2 regions of the Halopseudomonas sp. MFKK-1 genome follow, and region 1 is predicted to be linked to the other one. Evidence: riboswitches for the same ligand, from Rfam matches in the RefSeq annotation. Region 1 holds a riboswitch; the other holds the start of a gene.
The links. A riboswitch is a leader RNA that binds a small molecule or an ion and turns the genes downstream of it on or off. The one in region 1 is predicted to bind thiamine pyrophosphate.

Region 1 (11,423 bases):
TCAACAGTGGCACGCGCAGTTCGTGGGAAGGAACGTAGCCGGACAACAGTTTCAGAACCTGGTCGCCGTGGTCCGGCCGGTCCTGACGTACCAGCAGGCGGAAATCCCGCTGCTGCCAGTGCAGATACAGATCGACCGAGACCCCCAGGTTGGCCAGAACGACATTGAAGTGGTTGGGGTCGCTGAGCTGGAGCGGGACGCGACGCTCCTGTATCTGGGCAAAACTCAAAGGGCTGCCGGTTGGTTCGTAGCGTAATACCTCTGCACTGGCGGTAACCGCGATGGCCTGGGTCTTGAATGCGACGGGGTTTTTCCGGGCAACGATTTGAGTCATGCCTTACTCCATGCTGGATAGTACCGACAGGGCCGCGCTGACATTCTGCGCAAGGTGGCTGGGGGTTATGGTGCCGATAATCGCGCTGGTCACGCCGGGGTGTCCGAGAACCAATTCCAGGCTCTTGCGTATCGGATCCTCGCCATTCAGGCAGACGTGCCCGCTGGCCAGCGCTTTTTTGATCAGAATGCCCTTGTTGTGTTGCAGGGCGAAGTCGAGCACCTCGCGTTCTGCCTGTTCGTGCAGGTTGTAGGTCACCATGGCGCAATCGCCCTGCTGCAGGGCACGCAGACCACCGGCTACCGTCTTGCCGGAGAACCCGTAGGCGAGAATCAGGCCTTGTTGCTTGAGCTGGGCCAGCGTCGGGTAGACTTCCTGATCCAGCACTTCAAGATCGTTGCCGTCGGAGTGCACCAGTACCAGGTCCAGTCGATCGGTGCCCAGGCGCTGCAGTGACCGTTCTACCGAATGGCGGGTATGTTTGGCCGAGAAATCAAAATGCGACTGGCCTTCGACAAACTCCTCGCCAACCTTGCTGCAGATGATCCAGTTGTCCCGCTGGCCCTTGAGCAGCGGGCCAAGGCGTTGCTCGCTGGTGCCGTAGGCCGGCGCGGTGTCTAGCAGGTTGATGCCCAGATCATGTGCGAGCGCGAGCAGGTTGCGCACAGCGTCGTCGTCTGGCAAGTCGAAACCGTTCGGATACTTTACGCCCTGATTACGGCCGATCTTGACGGTACCCAGCCCGAGGGGAGACAGGCGCAGGCCGGTGTCTCCCAGGGTGCGGTAGAAGGGGTGCAGGGTACTCATTGGAAGCAGGCGTCCCAAAGCGGTGCTGCCACACGAGGGCGCGGCAGGTCTGACGGCAGCGGCGGATGCCCGGTCGATGTTACCTGCTGGCGGTTCAGTTCCTGCATTACCAGATCGCTCAGATTGGGTGCCAGGGCCAGCTTGGTCGGCCAGCTGATCAACGCGTTGTGGCAGGCTTGAACGTAGGCGTTATCGGGGCGTACCAGCCCGCTCTGGGCCGGCTCGGCCCGGTTGACCGGCAGCGTGGTCCACTGGCACGCGCTCAGGTCGATCCACGGCAGCAGCTCACGGAGTTCGCGGCGAGCCTGGTCGATCAACTGGTCCGGTGCTTGATTGACCCCTTGCTCTGCGAGGTCGCCACCCAGATACCAGCACCACTGGCCGTCTTCACAGGGGTGAGTGGTGACGGTCAGGCGCGGCTTGGGGCTGGCGCCGAGACAGTGGGCATACAGGGGTGGCAGATCCGGGCCCTTGACCAGCACCATTTGCAGCGGGCGACGCTGCATTGCCGGCTCGCTGACGCCCCAGTCCTGCAGCAGGCCTTCGGTACCTTCACCGGCGGTAAGCACATAACGGCTCGCGCGAACCCGTGTGCCGGCCAGCTGAATCCCGGCTATCTCGCCGCTGTCGTCACGCAGGATGTGTGGGTTATTGTCGCTGATCAGGCTGTCGCCCGAGAGCTCTGCCAGACGCTGGATGACATCCGGCACGTCCAGTACCAGCTCACCGAGCTGATACACCTTGCCCTTGAAACCCGGGTTGTTGAATACGGTGGGTAACGCCTTGCCCTTGATCTGATCCACCCGCCCGCGCAGGGCCTTGCTGGCAAAAAAACCGGCCAGATTGCTGATCAGGCTGCCGGGTGACCACAGATAATGGTGCTGGGAAAGCACCCGCACGCCACTCAGATCCAGTTCGCCTTCGCCGGTCAGGCACTGCCGCCAGCGGTTGGGCATGTCGGCGATCGCCTCCGTTGCGGCGTTGAGCTTGCCACCGAGTGCATACTTGATACCGCCATGGATGATGCCCTGTGACTTGACGCTCTGACCGCCTCCCAGGGCGCCACGCTCAATCAGCACGGTATGATAGCCAGCCTTGCGCAGGCGCGCATTGAGCCATAGTCCGGCGACGCCGCCGCCGATAATGCAGATGTCAGTATCCAGGGTTGTACTCATGTGCTCCCGCAGCTCTGGTTAAAAAGGCTCCCTAGTATAGTCACTGGGGGCCTGCCTGGTCACATCTGTTACCCTAGGAGCCAGCGCTGTTTTAGCGCAGCCCTTACCGGACGCCTAGCTGCTACAGGATGCTTTCATGGCCCGTCGTCTCTATACCCTGTTTTTCTTCCTTTGCCTGCCGCTGATTTTGTTGCGTCTGCTGTATCGCGCGATCAAGGCGCCTGCCTATGCCCGCCGCTGGGCCGAACGTTTTGCTCTGGGAGGCGATGTGCGCAGCGGCGGAATCTGGGTGCACGCCGTGTCGGTCGGCGAGAGTATTGCCGCCGCGCCCATGGTGCGTGAATTGCTCAAGCGGTATCCGGCGCTGCCGATCACCGTCACCTGCATGACGCCGACCGGTTCCGAGCAGATCCGCAAGCTGTTTGGCGGTCAGGTTGGTCACGCCTATCTGCCCTATGACCTGCCGTGGCTGCAGCGTCGGTTATTGCGCCGGCTGCAGCCAAAGATCGGCATCATCATGGAAACCGAGCTGTGGCCGAATCTGGTGGCCGAGGCCGGGCGCGCAAGGGTGCCATTGGTGCTGGCCAATGCGCGGCTGTCGGCTCGCTCCGCCCGTGGCTATCAGCGGGTAGGCGCGCTGGTTCGGCCAATGTTTGCGGCGCTGGACTGGGTTGCCGTGCAGAGCCAGGCCGAGGCTCTGCGTTTTATCGAGCTGGGTGTGGGGCGCGAGCAGATGCAGGTGACTGGCAGCATCAAGTTCGATTTTCGTCCCGATCCGCAGCAGGTGCAGCAGGCGCAGGAGCTGCGCGCGCGCTGGGGCAGCGACCGCCCGGTATGGATTGCGGCCAGCACCCATGCTGGTGAGGATGAGCAGGTGCTGCGAGCGCATCGTCAGGTACTGGATACGCTGCCCGATGCGCTGCTGATTCTGGTACCGAGGCATCCCGAGCGCTTTGATTCGGTCGCGCGCCAGGTCAGTGAGACGGGTTTCGGTATGGTACGGCGCAGCAGTGGTGCGCTGCCGGCTGCTGACCAGCAGGTGCTGGTTGGCGACACCATGGGCGAGCTGGTGTTTCTCTACGCCTGTGCTGATCTGGCGTTTGTCGGCGGCTCTCTGGTGCCGAACGGCGGTCACAACTATCTTGAGCCGGCGGCACTGGGGCTGCCGGTGTTGTCCGGGCCGCACCGCTTCAATTTCACCGAAATCAGCGAGTTGCTTGAAGGCGCAGGCGCCCTGCAGGTGGTCGCTGACGAGACAGCGCTGGCGGTCGCCGTACAGCAATGGTTGCAGGACAGTCCTGCGCGTCAGCGCGCGGGCCAGGCAGGGCAGGCAGTAGTGGCTGACAATCAGGGGGCGCTGGAGCGCTTGCTGCAGGGGATCGACCGGTTACTGCATTGAATGCTCAGAACAAACCAAAACAGCGCCCTCGGGCGCTGTTTTGGTTTTCGTGCTCCGCGTTCAAAACGTGCTGCTGTCGCCGTTGGCTGGCATGGCAGGCGGCTGCGGCTGGCCGCCCATCGACATCTGCCGGGCTTCCTCTTCGGTTGTCTGCGGGATGAAGTCCCGATCCGGGTCGTAGTTCGGGTTCAGCCACTGTGACAGGTCCTGCAGATCCTGCGGGCTGAGTGTACCGGCCGCCTGCTTCAGGCTGAGGTTGTTGATGATGTAGTTGTAGCGCACGGTGTTGTAGTCGCGCACGGTGCGGAACAGGTTGCGCTGGGCTTCCAGCACATCCACCACGTTGCGTGTGCCGACCTCGTACCCGGTCTGGGTGGCGTCGAGCGCGGCCTTGGCGGAGACGATGGCCTGACGCCGTGCGGCCACTTCATCAACGCTGGAGGTGACGGTGCGGTAGAGGTTGCGCGTGCTTTCCACAACCCGGCGCAGCTGCGCCTCGCTGCTCTGCTCGGCCTGGGTCAGGCGGTAGGTCGACTCGCGCACGCGGGAGGTGGTCAGGCCGCCGGTAAACAGCGGCATGCTCAGTTCCACGCCAAAGCTGGTCAGCTCTGTATCGGTGCTGGCCTGACCGGTACCGGCGATACTGGCGCCGCCGTTGTCGTTGCTGTAGCGCACAAAGGCATCGACGACCGGTGCATAGCCGGCCTTGCTGCTGCGCAGGCTGTCTTCGGCGCTGTCGATGGCGTAACGGCTGGCCTGAAGGGTCAGATTCTGTTCGGCGGCGGTTTCGACCCACTGCTGCATGCTGGCCGGTGTCGGCGGCAGGATCGGCAGCTCGTGGCTAATGCCGTACAGGCTGTCGTAGTCCTGAGTGGTCAGACGGGTCAGCGCCTGGTAGCTGACGTCCAGATTGGTCTGGGCGGTCAGGCGCGCTGCGCGGGCGCTGTCGTATCCCGCCTGTGCCTCGAGGACGTCGGTGCGTGCGGACAGGCCGACTTCAAAACGCTCCCGTGCCTGCTCCAGCTGGCGGGAAAAGGCTTTTTCCTCGGCTTTTGCCGTTGCCAGGTTGTCTGAAGCGCGCAGGACGTTGAAGTAGGCCTGGGAGACCTCAAGGATCAGGTTCTGCTGGGTCGCCGAGAACTCCAGCTGGGCCTGCTGACTCACCGACTTGGCGGCCTGGTAGCTGAACCAGCGGTCAGCCCGGAACAGGGGTTGGGTAAGGCTGGCCTGATAGTAGTGGTTGGAGTATTCGTCGCCGCCTACGTTATCAATGTCGAGGTCCTGGCGTGAGGCGCCGGCGGCGACGCCGAGGTTGGGCAGCAGCTGCGAGCGGGCCTGGGGCAGGGCTTCCTGACGGGCCAGTGCATCCGCTTGTGCTGCGGCCAGGTCAGCGCTGTTGAGCACCGCCTGCTGGTAAACGGTCATCAGATCGGTATTGGCAGCGGCGTGAGCGGAAGCTCCGGCCAGCAGCAGTGCAACGGTAAGCGGACGCAACATGCACGAATCCTTCGCATGAGAGGAGGTCAGGCAAGGCTAAAAGGGTCGGGGGCCGGGGTCAAGCGGCTTTGGGGGACACAATTGGGAACAATCTGTTGTTGCGACTTTTGCTGACGTTTTCGCGGATTTTGTCAGCCATCACGGGCGCTTTGATCTGCGTGTCGGGAAGGGATATCTGTCGTGGGCTTGAGACGGTAACAGCATATCTCTAGACTGTGCGGACATCTTGACGGGGTGCTGCCTGCTTGCAGGGGGCTGAGATGATACCCGTTGAACCTGAACCGGTTAGTACCGGCGTAGGAATCGAGATCGATCGCAGGCTTCAGTCCGTCCGGGCTGGGGTGGTCGTGGTCATTCGGTTCCCTGCGCACCTCAACGCAGTGGAGCACAATAATGAACAGCACGTTGCCTGATACCGCCATCGCCACCTCTGGTGCCGACAGCGCCGCCACCCAGCCTTTCCCCAATTCCCGCAAGGTCTACCTGACCGGCTCGCGCCCGGATATCCGCGTACCCATGCGGGAAATCAGCCTGGCCGACACGCCAACCGACTTTGGTGGCGAGGCCAACGCACCGGTGCTGGTCTATGACACCTCTGGCCCCTATACCGATCCGGGTGTCAGCATCGATTTGCGCGCGGGGCTTGCCGATGTGCGCAGTGCCTGGATCAACGAACGTGGTGATACAGAAGTGTTGCCGGGGCTGACGTCCGAGTTTGGCGCCGCGCGTCTGGCTGACCCGTCACTCGACCATATGCGTTTTGCCCACGTGCGCACGCCGCGCCGCGCCAGGGCCGGCTGCAACGTGACGCAGATGCACTACGCCCGCCGCGGCATCATTACGCCGGAAATGGAGTTCGTCGCGATTCGCGAGAATATGAAGCTGCAGCAGGCGCGTGATGCGGGGCTGCTCAAGGATCAGCATGCCGGTCACAGTTTCGGCGCAAGTATTCCGAAGGAAATTACCCCCGAGTTCGTGCGCGAAGAGATCGCCCGTGGTCGAGCGATTATCCCGGCCAACATCAACCACCCGGAACTGGAGCCGATGATCATCGGCCGCAACTTCCTGGTAAAGATCAACGGCAATATCGGTAACTCGGCCCTGGGCTCCTCCATCGAGGAGGAGGTCGAGAAGATGACCTGGGGTATTCGCTGGGGCTCCGACACGGTGATGGACCTGTCGACCGGCAAGAATATTCACGAAACCCGCGAGTGGATCATCCGTAACTCGCCGGTGCCGATTGGCACCGTGCCGATCTATCAGGCGCTGGAGAAGGTTGGCGGCGTGGCCGAAGACCTGACCTGGGACATCTTCCGCGACACGCTGATCGAACAGGCTGAACAGGGCGTGGATTACTTCACCATTCACGCTGGCGTGTTGCTGCGCTATGTGCCGATGACCGCCAAACGGGTCACCGGCATCGTGTCGCGCGGTGGCTCGATCATGGCCAAGTGGTGTCTGGCGCACCACAAAGAGAATTTCCTCTATACCCACTTCGAGGACATCTGCGAAATCATGAAGGCCTACGACGTCAGCTTCTCGCTCGGCGATGGCCTGCGTCCCGGCTCCATTGCCGATGCCAACGACGAAGCCCAGTTCGGCGAGCTGGAAACCCTGGGCGAGCTGACCAAGATCGCCTGGAAGCACGATGTGCAGGTCATGATCGAAGGTCCGGGCCACGTGCCGATGCAACTGATCAAGGAGAACATGGACAAGCAGCTGGAGTGCTGCGATGAGGCACCGTTCTACACCCTGGGTCCGTTGACGACCGACATAGCTCCCGGCTACGACCACATCACCAGCGGTATCGGTGCGGCGATGATCGGCTGGTTCGGCTGCGCCATGCTGTGCTATGTAACGCCCAAGGAACACCTGGGGCTGCCGAATCGGGATGACGTCAAGACCGGCATCATTACCTACAAGATCGCCGCCCACGCTGCCGATCTCGCCAAGGGGCACCCGGGCGCGCAGATTCGTGACAACGCCCTGAGCAAGGCGCGCTTCGAGTTTCGCTGGGAAGATCAGTTCAACCTGGGTCTGGATCCGGATACCGCGCGTGCCTTCCACGATGAAACGCTGCCGAAGGAGTCGGCCAAGGTGGCGCACTTCTGCTCGATGTGCGGCCCCAAGTTCTGCTCTATGAAGATCACCCAGGAAGTGCGCGAATACGCAGCCGAACAGCGTATTGCTGCGGTTGATCTGGCGGTTGAAGAGGGCATGAAGGCCAAGTCGCAGGAGTTTCGCACTACCGGATCGCAGCTCTACCACAAGCTCTAGCAAGTCAGTGCGGCGAGGGTTCTGGCACGTCTGAACCCTTGCCGTTGCCCCGAAAGATATGCGAGCTTAGACGCTCGGCAGCCGATCCTGCTCCGTTATGGATATGCCTGATCTGCTGCGATTCGTTTCCTTTGGGGGTATTGCCTTGTCCTTTACGCGTGCCGACGTGGAGATCATCAGCCGGGAAGATGGCTTCCGTGGTTTCTATCGCCTGGATGTCCTGCAGCTGCGCCATCGTCTGTTCGACGGTGGCTGGGGCCCGGTACTGCGCCGTGAGCTGTTCGTGCGCCACGACGCTGTCTGTGTCTTGCCCTACGACCCCTGGCTGGATCAGCTGGTGCTGATCGAGCAGGTGCGGGTGGGTGCGCTGGAAAAAAGTGACAGTCCGTGGATGCTGGAGCTGGTCGCCGGCCTCATCGATACCGATGAGGCGCCGGAGCAGGTCGCTCTCCGCGAAGCGCAGGAAGAGGCCGGTTTGACGCTGCTGTCTCTGCACCCCATTACCCGCTATTTCCCGTCCCCCGGCGGCAGTGACGAGCGTGTGTATCTGTATTGTGCGCTGGTCGACAGTCGTGGTGCGGGCGGTATTCACGGATTGGCCGAGGAAGGCGAGGATATTCGCGTCAGCCTGTGGCCGCGGGCCGAGGCCATTGCCGCGGTTGAGGATGGCCGGATCGACAATGCCGCCAGCATCATCGCGCTGCAGTGGCTGCAGCTGCATGCCGAGCGCTTGCGCGCCGAGGCGGGGCCCCAGCCATGATGACCTTGCGCAAGCCCCGTTATCACGTTGACCTGATTGGCCTGCAGGCGCTGTGCGAGAGCAATTACTGGAAGCTGCTGAAGCTGATGCCGCGTATGCACGAGGAGGATGAGCACCGCATTGTGGTCGATGCTGGCGATGGTGCGGTTCAGGCGCTGGTCATGCGCGTGCTTGAGCGTTGCCCCTATACCTCGACGCTGCAGCTGTTTCACGAGCGGCGGCACGAGTGGGTAACACCGCCGAGTATGGAAGTTCGGCTTTATCACGATGCGGGCCTGGCGGAGGTGGTTGCGGCCTATAACAGTCGCCGGTTTCGGGGGGTGTACCCCTATCCGAACGAGCAGATGTTGCAGCCGGACGAAAAGTTTCAGTTGAATCAGTTTCTCGGGGAGTGGCTGGGATACTGTCAGCGCAATGGACAAAGCGCGCAGCCGTTATCAATTGCCGGCCAGGGTCTGTGACCGAATCGCTGGATTCCTGTGGCGGCAACGGCCAAGATTGAGTGTAAACAAGGAGCGAGAAGTGGGGGCACGATGTCGTTAGGGGCGGATTTCGTCTGCGTGGTGCAGTTGACGGACAGTCACCTGTTTGCCGATGCGGGTGCTGACCTGCTGGGGCTGGATACGCACGCCAGTTTGAACGCTGTCATTGATATGGTGCTTGAACAGACACCCGAGATGGACGTGGTGCTGGCGACCGGGGACATAACCCAGGATGGCAGCGAAGATGCCTACCGTCGGTTTATCGCCGCCAGCCAGCGCCTGCCCGCACCCTGCTACTGGATTCCCGGCAATCACGATGACGCCGAATTGATGGCCGAGGTTGGAAGGCCTCTTGGCCTTAGCCGGCCCTGGGTTGACCTCGGCAACTGGCGAATTGTTCTGCTCGATACCAGTATTTCCGGTGCCGTGCCTGGCCGACTGGCAGCATCACAGCTCCAGATTGTGGATGACGCACTGGCGTCAGCAGACGAGCGCCACGTCATGGTTTGTCTGCATCACCAGCCGGTCGACATCGGCAGCGACTGGATGGCGCCGATCGGGCTGCTCAATCCGCAGGACTTGCTGGGCCGTATCCAGCATCGCCCCGAGGTAAAGGTGGTGCTTTGGGGCCATATTCACCAGCAGTTCGACCAGCAGCTTGGTCATTTGCGTCTGCTGGCCACGCCTTCCACCTGCGTCCAGTTTGCCGCGGGCAGCAGCGATTTTGCTACTGATACGCTGGCGCCTGGTTATCGTTGGCTGCGTCTGTACGACGACGGTCGTATCGAAACGGCTGTTCGCCGCCTTCCGGAAGGCCTGTTTTTGCCTGAGCCGGGAGCAGTGGGCTATTGAGTTGCAGCCGCACTGACGGTGGCAGGCAGTCCGCTCGCCGGATACTATGTGACCCCATGCAAGCTCACTCCGATGGCCGGCGTCAGTCAGTCAGGCAGGCGGGTGGGCGTTGAAGAAATTCAAGAAGGATACCTGCTCACACCATGTCAGATTCGACCTATAACGCGGATGCGCTTGAAGTACTCAGCGGTCTCGATCCGGTGCGCCGCCGACCGGGCATGTACACCGACACCACGCGTCCCAACCACCTGGCGCAGGAAGTCATCGACAACAGTGTCGACGAGGCACTCGCCGGGCATGCCCGCAGCATCAGTGTGGTACTGCATCAGGACAATTCGCTTGAGGTCAGCGATGATGGTCGCGGCATGCCGGTGGATATTCATCCTGAGGAGGGCGTCTCGGGTGTTGAGCTGATCCTTACCCGCCTGCATGCCGGCGGCAAGTTCTCGAACAAGAACTACCAGTTCTCCGGCGGTTTGCACGGGGTTGGTATCTCGGTGGTCAACGCGCTTTCGCTGCGGGTTGAGGTCCGGGTCAAGCGCGATGGACAGGAATACGCCATGGCGTTCGAGAATGGCGAAAAGGTCCGTGAGCTGGAGGTCATCGGTACCGTCGGCAAGCGCAATACCGGCACCACGGTCATCTTCTGGCCGGATGCCAAATATTTCGATTCCCCCAAATTCAGCATCAGCCGGCTCAAGCATCTGCTCAAGGCCAAGGCTGTACTGTGCCCGGGCCTCAAGGTCGACTTTGACGACCGTCAGGCCGGGGAAAAGATCAGCTGGTACTACGAAGACGGTCTGCGCGATTACCTGGTCGACAGCTGCGCCGAATGGCCAAAACTGCCGGAAGAACCTTTCGCCGGCAGTTTCAGTGCCAAGCAGGAGGCGGTGGACTGGGCCGTGTTCTGGTTGCCCGAAGGCGGTGAGCTGGTCCAGGAAAGCTACGTCAACCTGATCCCGACCGCCCAGGGCGGCACCCACGTCAATGGCCTTCGCGCAGGGTTGCTTGAAGCGATTCGCGAGTTCTGCGAATTCCGCAACCTGCTGCCGCGTGGTCTGAAGCTGGCGCCGGAGGATATCTGGGAGCGGGTCAGCTATGTGCTGTCACTGAAAATGGCCGAGGCGCAGTTCTCCGGCCAGACCAAGGAGCGACTGTCGTCCCGTGAGTCGGCTGCCTTCGTATCAGGCGTCGTCAAGGATGCCTTCAGTCTGTGGCTGAATCAGCACGCAGAGATCGGTCAGCAGATCGCCGAGATGGCGATCAGCCATGCCGGGCGTCGGCTCAAGGCGGGCAAGAAGATCGAGCGCAAGCGCATTACCCAGGGGCCTGCCCTGCCGGGCAAGCTGGCGGACTGCGTCGGGCAGGACAGCAAGCGCTCGGAGCTGTTTCTGGTGGAAGGTGATTCCGCCGGCGGTAGCGCAAAGCAGGCGCGAGACAAGGAGTTTCAGGCCATCATGCCGCTGCGCGGCAAGATTCTGAATACCTGGGAAGTGGAATCCAGTGAGGTGCTGGGCTCGCAGGAAGTGCACGACATTGCGGTTGCCATCGGGGTTGATCCGGGCGCGGCCAGTCTCGAGCAACTGCGCTATGGCAAGATCTGTATCCTCGCCGACGCGGACTCGGACGGCCTGCACATCGCGACGTTGCTGTGTGCCTTGTTTGTCCGTCATTTCCGCCCGCTGGTTGAAGCCGGTCATGTTTTTGTGGCCATGCCGCCGCTCTATCGTATCGACATCGGCAAGGATGTTTACTACGCACTGGATGATGCCGAAAAGCAGGGCATCCTCGACCGTATCGAAGCCGAGGGCAAGCGCGGCAAGATTCAGGTTACGCGCTT
Region 2 (11,423 bases), 930 kb from region 1:
CAGCGCAATGGTGTTGCTGCTGGCTTTGGCGCTGGTTGGTACGGCGTTATCCGAGAGTGCACTCGAGTTTTTGTTGTGTTCGCTGATAATCGGCATTGGCGCGGTTGCGGTGCAGATTATTGTCCCGCTGGCGGCCCACCTTGCTTCGCCGGAACGACGCGGGCAGGTGGTCGGTAATGTGATGGGCGGACTGATGTTCGGCATCATGCTGGCCCGACCGATATCGAGCTTTGTTGCCGATCTGTCATCCTGGCGCTGGATGTTCTTCATCTCGGCCGCTCTGATGGTGTTGCTGGTACTGGTGATGCATCGCCTCATTCCGCGCCGTATTCCGACCGCCAGCATGGGGTATCTGGCGCTGCTGCGCTCGATGGCAACGCTGGCGGCACATACTCCGATACTGCAGCGTCGGGCGCTTTATCAGGCGATGATGTTTGGCGCCTTCAGCCTGTTCTGGACAACCACTCCGCTGCTGCTGGCGGGGCCTGACTTTGATATGTCGCAGTCAGGTATAGCACTGTTCGCGCTGGCAGGCGTCGCTGGCGTGGTATCTGCGCCTGTTGCCGGCAGGCTGGCAGATCGTGGGCTGACCCGTGTGGCTACGATCAGCGCGATGCTTTGCGTGATGGTTGCCTTTGCCATGACGCATATCGTCGCGCCCGGCTCAGCGCTGTCACTGCTGTTACTCGTTGCCGCTGCGGTGCTGCTTGATCTCGGAGTATCCGGTAACGTCGTGCTTGGCCAGCGTGCGATTTACGCACTGGGTGAAGCCGAGCGCAGCCGATTGAATGCCATTTATATGGCGACATTCTTTGTTGGCGGAGCGGTGGGTTCCGCCGCGGGGGCGTGGGCCTATGTCAGCGGCGGTTGGCTCGTGGCCTCCCTGCTGGGCGGCGCAATGCCGCTGTTGGCCCTGATCGTGTTGCTGGTCTTTGATCCGGATAAACCCTGCCAAACCGAGGTTCAAACTCAATAACGGCCTGGTGGCTTGGCCAGACGACCTCGCCACCGAAATGCTTATGAGGGAAGCGTCAGCCTGACGATCTCATCGATGACCTCCAGCCCCGGCTCGACGAGGAAGTCCGGATCAGCGTAGGCCGGGTTTGGATACTGATAGTAGCCACTGCCGGTCTGTAGTCCGAGCTTGCCCTGATCGAGAAAGTGGCGCTTGATGTAATCCGCGTTCTTGAGCGCCTGCTCGTCTTGATTAAGGCTTCCCCAATACTGGGTGATGTCGTAGACGGTCTTCATGCCGACGACGTCGATCACGCCAAACGGGCCCATGCTCGCTCCGCGGTTCATCACCATGTAGGTTCGGTCGACGGTTTCCGGTGTGGCAACGCCGTTGGTTACCAGGGTTTGTGCGGCCGAGAGCAGCGGCACCAGCAGCGAGTTGATGACATAGCCGTTCTGCGGTTTGCGTACCGGCACCGGAATCATCCCTATTTCAATGGCAAAGCGCGTGATGCTGCGCAGGGTATGCTCGCCTGTCCCTGCGTGAGCCATGATCTCGGCAAGGTTGATCGACCAGATCAGGTTGGCGAAGTGCAGCGCGCAGTAGTTGGCAGGCCGCCCGGTATCCTCGGCAAACTGGCTCGGCAGCAGCGTCGATGAGTTGGTGGCAATGAGGCACTCGGCGGGCAGCAGGGGAGCCATGTCACGATAGACCTGTGACTTGACCTCGGGAATCTCGGGCACGGCTTCAATCACCAGATCGGCAGCCCCGACCGCATCTGCCAGATCAGTGCTGTAACGCAAGCGGGCGCGAGTCTGTTCAATTTGCTCGTCAGTAGCGCCAAGGTCTTTCTGGTAAATGGCTGCATACTGCTGATGTGCGATCTTGCAGCGCTCCAGCCCTTCATCGAACAGGTCATAGACCACAACCTGTTTGCCCTTGTATGCGCTGTGCCAGGCGATCTGGCCGCCCAGTACGCCGGCGCCCAGTACTGTCAGGTTTTGTATTGAGTTGTTCAAAGCATTATCCCCATTGTTATGCTGCCCGGCTGTTGCTGCCTGCTGTCTTGTTACCGGATTCTGAGTTGCGCGGCAGGAATTCGAGGTTGTCGTCCTCAAGCACCTCGTCGAGCAACATCACACGATCTTGTTCATAGGCATTGAGCAGACGCCATGGCAGGCTCCGACCCTGGCGGGGCAGAATCGCATTCGCCCGCTGCACGTAGCCCGACTCCAGTGCGCCCATGACCGACATGTCCGCAATTGCGCAGCCCTGATGGTCCCGAGGTGTAACCACTTGCATTCCTGTTGCCTGCAGGTGGTTGATCAATCGGCAGACGTAGCGCGCGGCAATATCGGCTTTCAGCGTCCAGGGCGCGTTGGTATAACCGAAAATCCATGCCATATTCGGTACGTTCTGCAGCAACACGCCCTTGTAGGTCATCTGCTGCTGCAGATCGAACGGCTTGCCGTCGATCAGAAGCTGCGTGCCCCCCAGCAGTTGCAGCTTCAATCCGGTGGCGGTGATGACAATGTCGGCTTCCAGCTCCTTGCCGGAGGCGAGTCTGATGCCGTGCTCGGTGAAGCGGTCAATGCGGTCTGTCACCACCGATGCCTTGCCGCTGTTGATGGCTTTGAACAGATCACCGTCCGGCACCGCACACAGGCGCTGGTCCCAGGGCATATAGCTGGGAGTGAAGTGTTTCATGTTGGCCTGATCATCCAACTGTTTGGCGACCTGTCTGAGCAGATAGCTGCGCATACGCTCCGGCCACCGTTTGGCGGCCTTGAACAGCCAGCGCTGGATCAGGATGTTGCGCTTGCGTGCCAGATCATTGGCCCACCGCTCGGGCATGATCTTGCGCAGAACTTCGGTCAACTTGTCACGTGCCGGTACGGTCATCACGTAGGATGGAGAGCGCTGCAGCATCGTGACGTGGGCTGCCTGATCGGCCATGGCGGGCACGACTGTGACAGCAGTGGCGCCGCTGCCGATGACAACGACCCTCTTGTTCCGATAGTCGAGATCGGCCGGCCAGTGCTGGGGGTGAATGCATTGCCCCTGGAATTGCTCCACGCCCGGAAAGACGGGCAGATAGCCGGTTTTGTGATCGTAGTAACCGGTGCAACTGATAAGGAAGTCGCAACTGAAGTGGCGGGCCAGACCGGTATCCAGATCCCGGGCGCTGACGATCCATTGCTGCTGCTCGCTGCACCACTGAGCCTGCTCGGTTTCGATCCCGAAGCGGATCAGTTTGTCGACGCCATACTCGCTGGCGGTTTCACTGATGTAGCTACGAATGGATTGGCCGTCGGCGAGTGTATTCAGGTCATTCCACGGCCTGAAATCGTAACCGAAGCTGAACATGTCAGAATCGGAGCGTATTCCGGGATAGCTGAACAGGTCCCATGTACCGCCAACGCGCTGGCGGCGTTCGAGGATTGCCAATCGTTTGCCGGGGCATTCCTGTGATATGTGCACAGCCGTACCGATACCGGAGAGGCCGGCACCGATAATCAGCACATCGAAGTGCTCATTGGTCATCGTCTTGTTCTCTTTTTATTTTTGGTGCGTACGGACGACTATAGACTGCCAGCCAAGCCCCATGGCTGGCTGGTTCAAAACGGCAAATTAATCGGCATTTAGTGTCAAAGAGGGAGGCAGGTGCGCAGCCGTGCGGCACGGCTGCGCGGTTGATTAGCCGGCGAGTTCGGGCTTTCTGGCAGGCAGCAAGAGGGCGAAAAGTACGCTGACCAGTGCCGAGGCAGCCAGGGCACCGAGAAACGGCGGCAGGGTCGGAACGGTGTCCGGGAAGCTGGCAAGCAGCAGCCCCTGAAGCGCGCTGCCAGTTGCAATCCAGCCGGGCAGCACTGCGCCGACCAGCCCTGCCAGTGCACCCGCTATCGCAGCTGCCGGTGACATCCGTTGCCACAGGCCCAGCAGGACCGGCACAACCGCAGTGGCGCAAAGCAGATCGGCAATCAGAAACAGCCGCAGAACCGAGATGCCCTGCAGGGCGATAATCACCACCGGAATCATCAGAACAAAGGTAAACCAGCGAGCAGCGGCAAGACTCAGTCCTTTTCGCTCTGTGACCGCCAGCGACACGATAGCGTTCTGCAAGGTATCGACCGAGGAGGCAACCAGGGTGATTGCCAGCACCAGCGCCGGCAGCGCCAGCCAGCCGGGGGCATCACGCAGCATCGCGAAGAACGGAATGGGTGGGGAGCCAACATCTGCACCGCTCATGACCGTCATGATACCGAGGCCGCCAACCAGCGCGACAACCAGAATGGTCGCCACACCGCCAATCAGCGCGCCCTGGCCCAGTGCCTTTTCGTCCTGCGCGGCCCAGAGCCGTTGCCAGTAGCCTTGATGGAACAGGTTGGCTGCAGTGACGGCGATGACAAGGGTTAGCGCAACGCCGAGTGCGGCTGACGGGGGTATGCCGGGAAGCGCTGTATCCGGGCTGAACGCGGGCAGCCGCGTCGCAGCAACGCCGCCGACCAGCAACATCAGCGCAATCAGCAGCCATCCCTGCCAGCGGTCGGTTGTCATGCTGGCCCGCAGACCGCCCCAGGCCGTATAGATCAGCGTGGTTACGGCAACGCCGATGACAATCAGGCTGCCATTGATGTCGGACAGCATCGCGGTAATGGCGCCGATGGCGGTCAATTCCGCGACCAGAAAACAGGCCATGTACAACAGTGATATCAATCCGACCCAGCGGCGTACGCCGCCGCCATAGCAGTGCTCGGCGAACTCGCCAATACTTCGCCCTGCCGGCAGTCTTCGACGAATAGCGGGCCCACACAGGGCAAACACGATAAAGGGCAGGGCGGCGCCCAGCGCATACCCGGCCAGACCAAGGGGACCGACCAGTACGCCGACTTCCGGTGGAGCAAAGAGGATCCAGCCACCCATGCCTGAGGCCAGAAACGATAGGCCAATGGCCCAGCGGTTCTGGCTATTGCGCGCCGTAATAAAGTCGTCGAGAGCCTCGTTTCGGCGGGTTCGCAGACCAACCCAGACAAACAAAAGCAGAACCGCAGCCAGGGCTGCAATCGTCATATACAACATGTCGCGCTTCCTCCGCCGGTATGATCCGGATCAGGTTCCAGGGTTTGGCCAGCCTGGGCTTGGCGTGTTCTCAGCCCGATGCATGGCACCGGACACCCCTGGCGACAAATAAAGTGGGATAGATGTTTAACGGCAAGATGATGTCACAGATTGGCCAGACCACGTAAGCTGCCGCATAATCGGATTGCACACAGTCTGACCAGCAGACGCGATTCGCGTACTCATTGCAACACCGCCAACAGTGTGCAGGTGACGTTGCCGGCCGGAGTTCCGCAGACAAAAAATGCCAGACAACCAGAATGTGGACAGGCTTGCCATCGAGACCGTGCTCGACAGTCTTGATGCGCTGGTCTATGTCGCCGATATGGATACCCACGAGCTTCTGTTTCTCAACGCCTACGGGCGTGAAAAATGGGGAGAGCCGGGTGCGCGAAAATGTTGGCAGGTACTGCAGAAGGGCCAGACAGGGCCGTGCGCGTTTTGCACCAACCCGTTGCTGCTGGATGAAGAGGGAGTTCCAACCGGCGTCTATCGCTGGGAGTTTCGCAATACCCTCACGGGCCGCTGGTATCAGTGCCGTGATCAGGCAACCCGCTGGCCGGACGGGCGTCTTGTCAGAATCGAAATCGCAACCGACATTTCCGACATCAAGGACTTGCAGGACCAGCTCACACAAGCGCAACGCCAGGCAGAACAGCTCGCCAATGAAGACGCGCTGACCGGGTTGGCCAACAGGCGAGCGCTATTTGCCCTGGGGAACGCAGCGCTTGAGCAGGCGCGCAGGCAACGGCACCCGGTGGCGCTTATTTCGCTGGATGCCGATCACTTCAAGCAAATCAATGATCGTTTTGGCCATGCTGGCGGTGACGCTGTTCTGCGTGCGCTTGCCGGCGTGCTGAAGCAGCATACACGGGCCGCTGACGTTGCGGCTCGGCTCGGAGGAGAGGAGTTTGCGATTCTTCTGCCGGCGACGGGGCTGGATGAGGCGAGGGAGCTTGCGGAGCGCTTGAGAGCGAAGATCGAAGCGCTGAGGTTGAGCCACGGTAAGGAGACCATTCAGGTTACTTGCAGTTTTGGGGTTACAGCGTCGCAAAACGGTGAAGCCAGCCTGGATTTGCTGCTCAATACCGCTGATATCGCAACCTATCGAGCCAAAAGCACGGGTCGCAACCGGATTGAGGATCAGGGTTGGGTACAGATTGGCTCTTGAGGCTGTCGGGGTCAGACCGTTGCATCGACCGGAGTTGCCCGCAAGACGCATTGTTGCGATAGGGATGTTGCCAGACGATGGACAGTAACAAGACTCACTCTGCCCGACACCTTGCCCCTGAACCGCCGCTGTGGCGCCTGCTGCTTCCGCTGGTTCTTGTTCTCTCGGCCGTCGCTGTCTGGTGGTTTACTGCCGGGGAAGCCGAGCCCCCTTTGCAGGCGCCTGCTCTGACCGCCGAGCAGCAAAATGTGCCCTTCGTTGACGTTACCACAGCCGGCAGTCGGCACTATGTTGGCCGTCAGAGCTGTATCGCCTGTCATGTCGAGCAGAGCGCCGACTTTGTCGGGTCGCACCACGATCAGGCCATGCAGGAAGCAAATGCCGATACCGTGCTTGGCGATTTCAATAACGCCAGCTTCAGCTACGGCGGCGTAACCAGTACCTTCTTCCAGCGTGACGGCCAGTTTCTGGTCAATACACTCGGTCCGGATGGCCGCCAGCAGGTCTATGTTGCCGAGTACACCTTTGGGGTCTATCCGCTGCAGCAGTATCTGCTGGCGATGCCGGGCGGCCGTTATCAGGCGTTCAGTGTTGCCTGGGATGCACGGCCGGCTGGGGAGGGCGGCCAGCGCTGGTTCCAGCTCAACCCTGATGTCAATGGCGACGACCCGGTCAAGGCGCTGCACTGGAGTGGGCGTCAGTTCAACTGGAACCTGATGTGCGCCGAATGCCACTCGACCAATCTGGAACGCAACTTCAATGCCGCAACCAACCGTTATGACACTCGCTGGGCCGAGATCGACGTGTCCTGCGAGGCGTGCCACGGACCGGCTTCAGACCACCTGAAGTGGGCCGCTGCTCCTGACGCTAATCCAGATATGGCCAAGACCCTTGGGCTTGCGGTGCGCTTTGATGAGCGTGAAGGTGTGACCTGGCAGCACGACGACAACGGCACGCCCGGCCGCAGCAAGCCGCGCGACAGCGAGAAGGAAATTCAAGCCTGCGCTGCCTGCCACTCCCGCCGTGCGCAACTGTTTGATGACCCGCAGGATGCCGGTTTGCTGGTGGAAAATTATCTGCTCGCAACCCTTGATCAGGGTCTGTATCACCCGGACGGTCAGATTCAGGACGAGGTGTTTGTGCATGGCTCGTTCCTGCAGAGCAAAATGTATCAGGCCGGCGTGACCTGCAGTGACTGCCACAACCCGCACTCGCTGGAGCTCAGGGTCCCTGGCGATGGTGTCTGCCTGCAGTGTCACCAGGCCGACCAGTACCAGACGCCGAAGCACCACTTTCACAGCAGCTTGCAGGGCAGCGCCTGCGTGGACTGCCATATGCCGACCACCACCTACATGGAAGTGGATCCTCGGCGCGATCACAGCCTGCGTATCCCGCGCCCCGATCTGAGCGTCAGCCTCGGCGTGCCCAACGCCTGTAATCAGTGTCACAGCGACGAAACCCCCGAGTGGGCAGCAGAGCACGTCGAACACTGGTATGGCCATGTGCCGCAGGGGCTGCAGCAGTATGCGCACACTCTGGCAGCGGGCCGAGCAGGCTCTGTTGGCGCCCGGCAGGATCTGCTGACGCTGTTGGCCGACGAAGGCCAGCCAGCGATCGCCCGCGCGACGGCCGCCAGCTTGCTGCAGGCCTGGCCGGGGCCGGAGGTGGCACAGTCGTTGTTCGTTGCCCTGCGCGCGAAGGACCCGATCATTCGTCTGGGCGCGCTGGAGGCAATTGGCAGCTACCCGCCGGTAACCCGCTGGCAGCTTGCCAGCCCGCTGCTGGATGCGCCCGAGCGGGTGGTCAGACTGCAGGCAACCGCCCAGCTGCTGGACATTCCGCCGGAGCAGATGCGCGGTGACGACGTTGAGAAGCTGCGCCGGGCTCAGCAGGAATATCTGCAAGCACAACAAGCCAACGCCGATGACTCTTCGGCACAGTTGAACATCGGCCTGTACCATCAGGCGCGTAACCAGCTTGCGCTGGCGGAAGATGCCTACGCGCGGGCCTTAGAGCTTGATCCCTATTTCATCGGTGCCTACATCAATCTGGCCGATCTGTATCGCGCGTCGATGCGCGACCCTATGGCCGAAACACTGCTTAACAAGGGGTTGGAAGCGTTGCCGGAGGCTGCCCCGTTGCACTTCAGCCTGGGGCTGCTCAAGGTACGCAGCAAGGATATGGCCGACGCCCTGATCGAGTTGCGCCGCGCAGTTGTGTTCGACCCGCAGAATGCCCACTATCGATACGTGCTGGCCGTCGCGCTCGACAGTGCCGATCAGCGCGACGCTGCCCTGGTGCTAATTGCCGAAGGGCTTGATTTGACCCCTGCCAACCAAACCCTGTTGACACTGCAGCAACAGCTTCAGAACAAGGATGCAACGCAATGACTTTGGAAGTGATCGTCGGCGATCTTGGCGACGAAGTACATGCTACGGCGTTGAAGTCGTTGCTCGCTGAATATGCGCTTGACCCTATGGGTGGCGCTGCGGCGCTTGCCCCTGAGTTGCTCGAATCACTACCGGGCAAGCTGTCCTCACGGACGGACTACCTGTTTGTGCTCGCGGTTGCCGACGGCCAGTATGTTGGCCTGGTCAACTGCTTCGAGGGGTTTTCCACGTTCAAGGGCAAGCCGCTCATCAATATCCACGACGTGATTGTGTCACGCCGTTGGCGAGGGCAGGGCATTGCTCGGCAGATGCTGACTCAGGTCGAGGACATTGCCCGCCAGCGAGGTTGCTGCAAGCTCACCCTTGAAGTGCTGGAGGGCAACAAGGCGGCACAGCGTTCCTACCGGGGTTTTGGCTTTGAGGGTTACCAGTTGGTGCCGGAAATGGGCCGGGCAATGTTCTGGGAAAAGCCCCTCTAACGGCTATTGCTGCGCCTGACGCATCGCCTGACTGGCCTGCACCACCCGGTTGGCCGGCACGCGCAGTTGCTCCAGCAGATAGCTGGCAAATGCGGGAGAGTAGGGCTGCTTTGCTATCGCCCGCGCCATGCACTCCAGCCACTGGTCACGGAGCTCCGGGCCTACATCCCATTTGGCGTGAAAGGCGGGAATGCTGATGCCGCCATACTGCTGCTGAAACAGTCGCGGGCCGCCCAGCCAGCCTGACAGAAATGCGCTCAACTTGGCCCGAGCCGATGCCAGGTCAGGCGCGTGCAGAGCGCGCAGTTCCTGTGCCCCCTCCCAGCTGTCCATCTCCTGGTAGAAATCATCGACCAGCCGACGTATGCCGTCGATTTCGCCTGCGGCCTGATAGGAAGCATCTGCTGTGCCATAAGCTGGCGTGGATTGAGTCATGTTGAGCACCTCGCGTTAATGCCATGATGGTACGCCTTCGACACATTTTCTCCAGGAACCGTGCTGCGACCTGTCGCCGCACGCCACTCACTGCGCTTACCTGTCTTCCAGCGCGGCACATTGCCGCACCCCTGCAACAGCTGTTGCGGGGACCTCGCTTGAGGCTTGAACCCCGCGCCATGCGTGACTTGCGAGCATTTCTCATTTGTCTTCAGAGAATGCTTTGGTCGCAAATATGAAGTGCTGCATTGACCTGCGTCACTACTTGTTACAATTGCGCGGCTTCCGGAAATACTTTGTAATACTTTCCGCAACAGGTTCCAGGCGTCGCTCTGGTTCCCCACGGAAGGCGCCGCTCCCGCGGCCAGTTTGGCGATTGATGCTGTACGCCGTCTCAGTCTGCACAAAGACATTACGCTGACCCATAAAAACCACACGGCAGCACCTGACACGCTCATGCGGGAGCGTCACGGGGTGCTGTTGCGTGGGCTATTGGTCGGCTGGTGGGTGCACATCACTGGGGCCTGTTGCACCTCGTTCCCTGTCGGGCGCGAGGGCCTGTTCAACGACTAAGGCTGCAACATGAACCCGAAGCAGATAACTTCAATCCTGAAACGGCTCGCCTGGTTGCCGCTGCTGATGCTCGGCGGCTGCAAGATGGTGTTGCTGGACCCGAAAGGGCAGGTCGGCGTCGACGAAAAGTCGCTGATCATCACCGCCACGCTGCTGATGCTGATCGTGGTAATCCCGGTCATCGTGATGACCCTGGTGTTTGCCTGGAAGTACCGCGCAAGTAACACCAAGGCGACCTATCGACCCAACTGGTCTCACTCCACCGCGATTGAACTGGTGGTCTGGATCATTCCCTGTGTGATCGTCGCCATCCTCGGCACCATCACTTGGAAGACCACCCATGAGCTGGACCCGTACCGCCCGCTCGACTCGGACGTCAAGCCGATCGAAGTGCAAGTGGTATCGCTGGACTGGAAATGGCTGTTCATCTATCCGGAGCAGGGCATCGCCACCGTCAACGAACTGGCCTTCCCGGTCGACACCCCCGTCAACTTCAAGATCACCTCCCAATCGGCGATGAACTCTTTCTTCATCCCGGCGCTGGGCAGCCAGATCTACTCCATGGCCGGCATGCAGACCAAGCTGCACCTGATCGCCAATCATGAAGGCAGCTACGACGGATTCTCCGCCAACCTCAGCGGTGAAGGCTTCTCCGACATGAAGTTTCAGGCCATCGCCACCGATGAGCAGGGCTTCAACGACTGGGTCAGCCAGGTCAAGGCCAACACCGAGACGCTGGATCTGAACAGTTACCCGACGCTGGCTGCGCCGAGCAAGGCCGACCCGGTCCGTTACTACGGCAGCGTCAGCCCGATCCTGTACGAGACCATCCTCATGCAATACCACAACGGCGGTAAGCACGCGGCCGGCCACGAAGACCACGCCGGTCACGCAGGCCATGAGGCTCATGCAGGCGCCGAAATGGCTGGCATGCCCATGAACGCTGCCGAGGAGACCCACTGATGTTTGGCAAGCTGACACTCGAGGCCGTGCCGTTCCACGAGCCGATTATCATGATCACCCTGGCGGTCGTTGCGATTGCCGGTCTGGGGATCTTTGGCGCCATCACCTACTACCGCAAGTGGGGCTACCTGTGGACCGAGTGGCTGACTTCGGTTGACCACAAGAAAATCGGTGTGATGTACATTCTGGTTGCCTTGATCATGCTGCTGCGCGGCTTTGCCGACGCCATCATGATGCGCGGCCAGCTGGCGATTGCCGAAGGCGCTTCGCAGGGCTACCTGCCGCCTGAGCACTACGACCAGATCTTCACCGCGCACGGCGTAATCATGATCATCTTC

Region 2: it holds a riboswitch for thiamine pyrophosphate, as region 1 does, so the genes downstream of both, O5O48_RS14010 (sodium:solute symporter family transporter) here and thiC (phosphomethylpyrimidine synthase ThiC) in region 1, are expected to answer to the same signal.

The regions. Positions count from the first base shown of each region.
Region 1 is NZ_CP114836.1:2,068,552-2,079,974, forward strand. Features, by position in the region: gene O5O48_RS09685 (metal ABC transporter ATPase) at 1-334, opposite strand, end outside; gene O5O48_RS09690 (aldo/keto reductase) at 338-1,141, opposite strand; gene O5O48_RS09695 (NAD(P)/FAD-dependent oxidoreductase) at 1,138-2,316, opposite strand; gene waaA (lipid IV(A) 3-deoxy-D-manno-octulosonic acid transferase) at 2,453-3,715, shown strand; gene O5O48_RS09705 (TolC family outer membrane protein) at 3,776-5,212, opposite strand; TPP riboswitch at 5,433-5,532, shown strand; gene thiC (phosphomethylpyrimidine synthase ThiC) at 5,606-7,489, shown strand; gene O5O48_RS09715 (NUDIX domain-containing protein) at 7,593-8,249, shown strand; gene O5O48_RS09720 (DUF1249 domain-containing protein) at 8,249-8,710, shown strand; gene cpdA (3',5'-cyclic-AMP phosphodiesterase) at 8,783-9,583, shown strand; gene parE (DNA topoisomerase IV subunit B) at 9,727-11,423, shown strand, end outside.
Region 2 is NZ_CP114836.1:3,001,343-3,012,765, forward strand. Features, by position in the region: gene O5O48_RS13995 (MFS transporter) at 1-976, shown strand, start outside; gene O5O48_RS14000 (3-hydroxyacyl-CoA dehydrogenase) at 1,018-1,974, opposite strand; gene O5O48_RS14005 (flavin-containing monooxygenase) at 1,991-3,499, opposite strand; gene O5O48_RS14010 (sodium:solute symporter family transporter) at 3,653-5,035, opposite strand; TPP riboswitch at 5,025-5,145, opposite strand; gene O5O48_RS14015 (GGDEF domain-containing protein) at 5,319-6,245, shown strand; gene O5O48_RS14020 (multiheme c-type cytochrome) at 6,323-8,635, shown strand; gene O5O48_RS14025 (GNAT family N-acetyltransferase) at 8,632-9,114, shown strand; gene O5O48_RS14030 (group II truncated hemoglobin) at 9,118-9,549, opposite strand; gene cyoA (ubiquinol oxidase subunit II) at 10,132-11,085, shown strand; gene cyoB (cytochrome o ubiquinol oxidase subunit I) at 11,085-11,423, shown strand, end outside.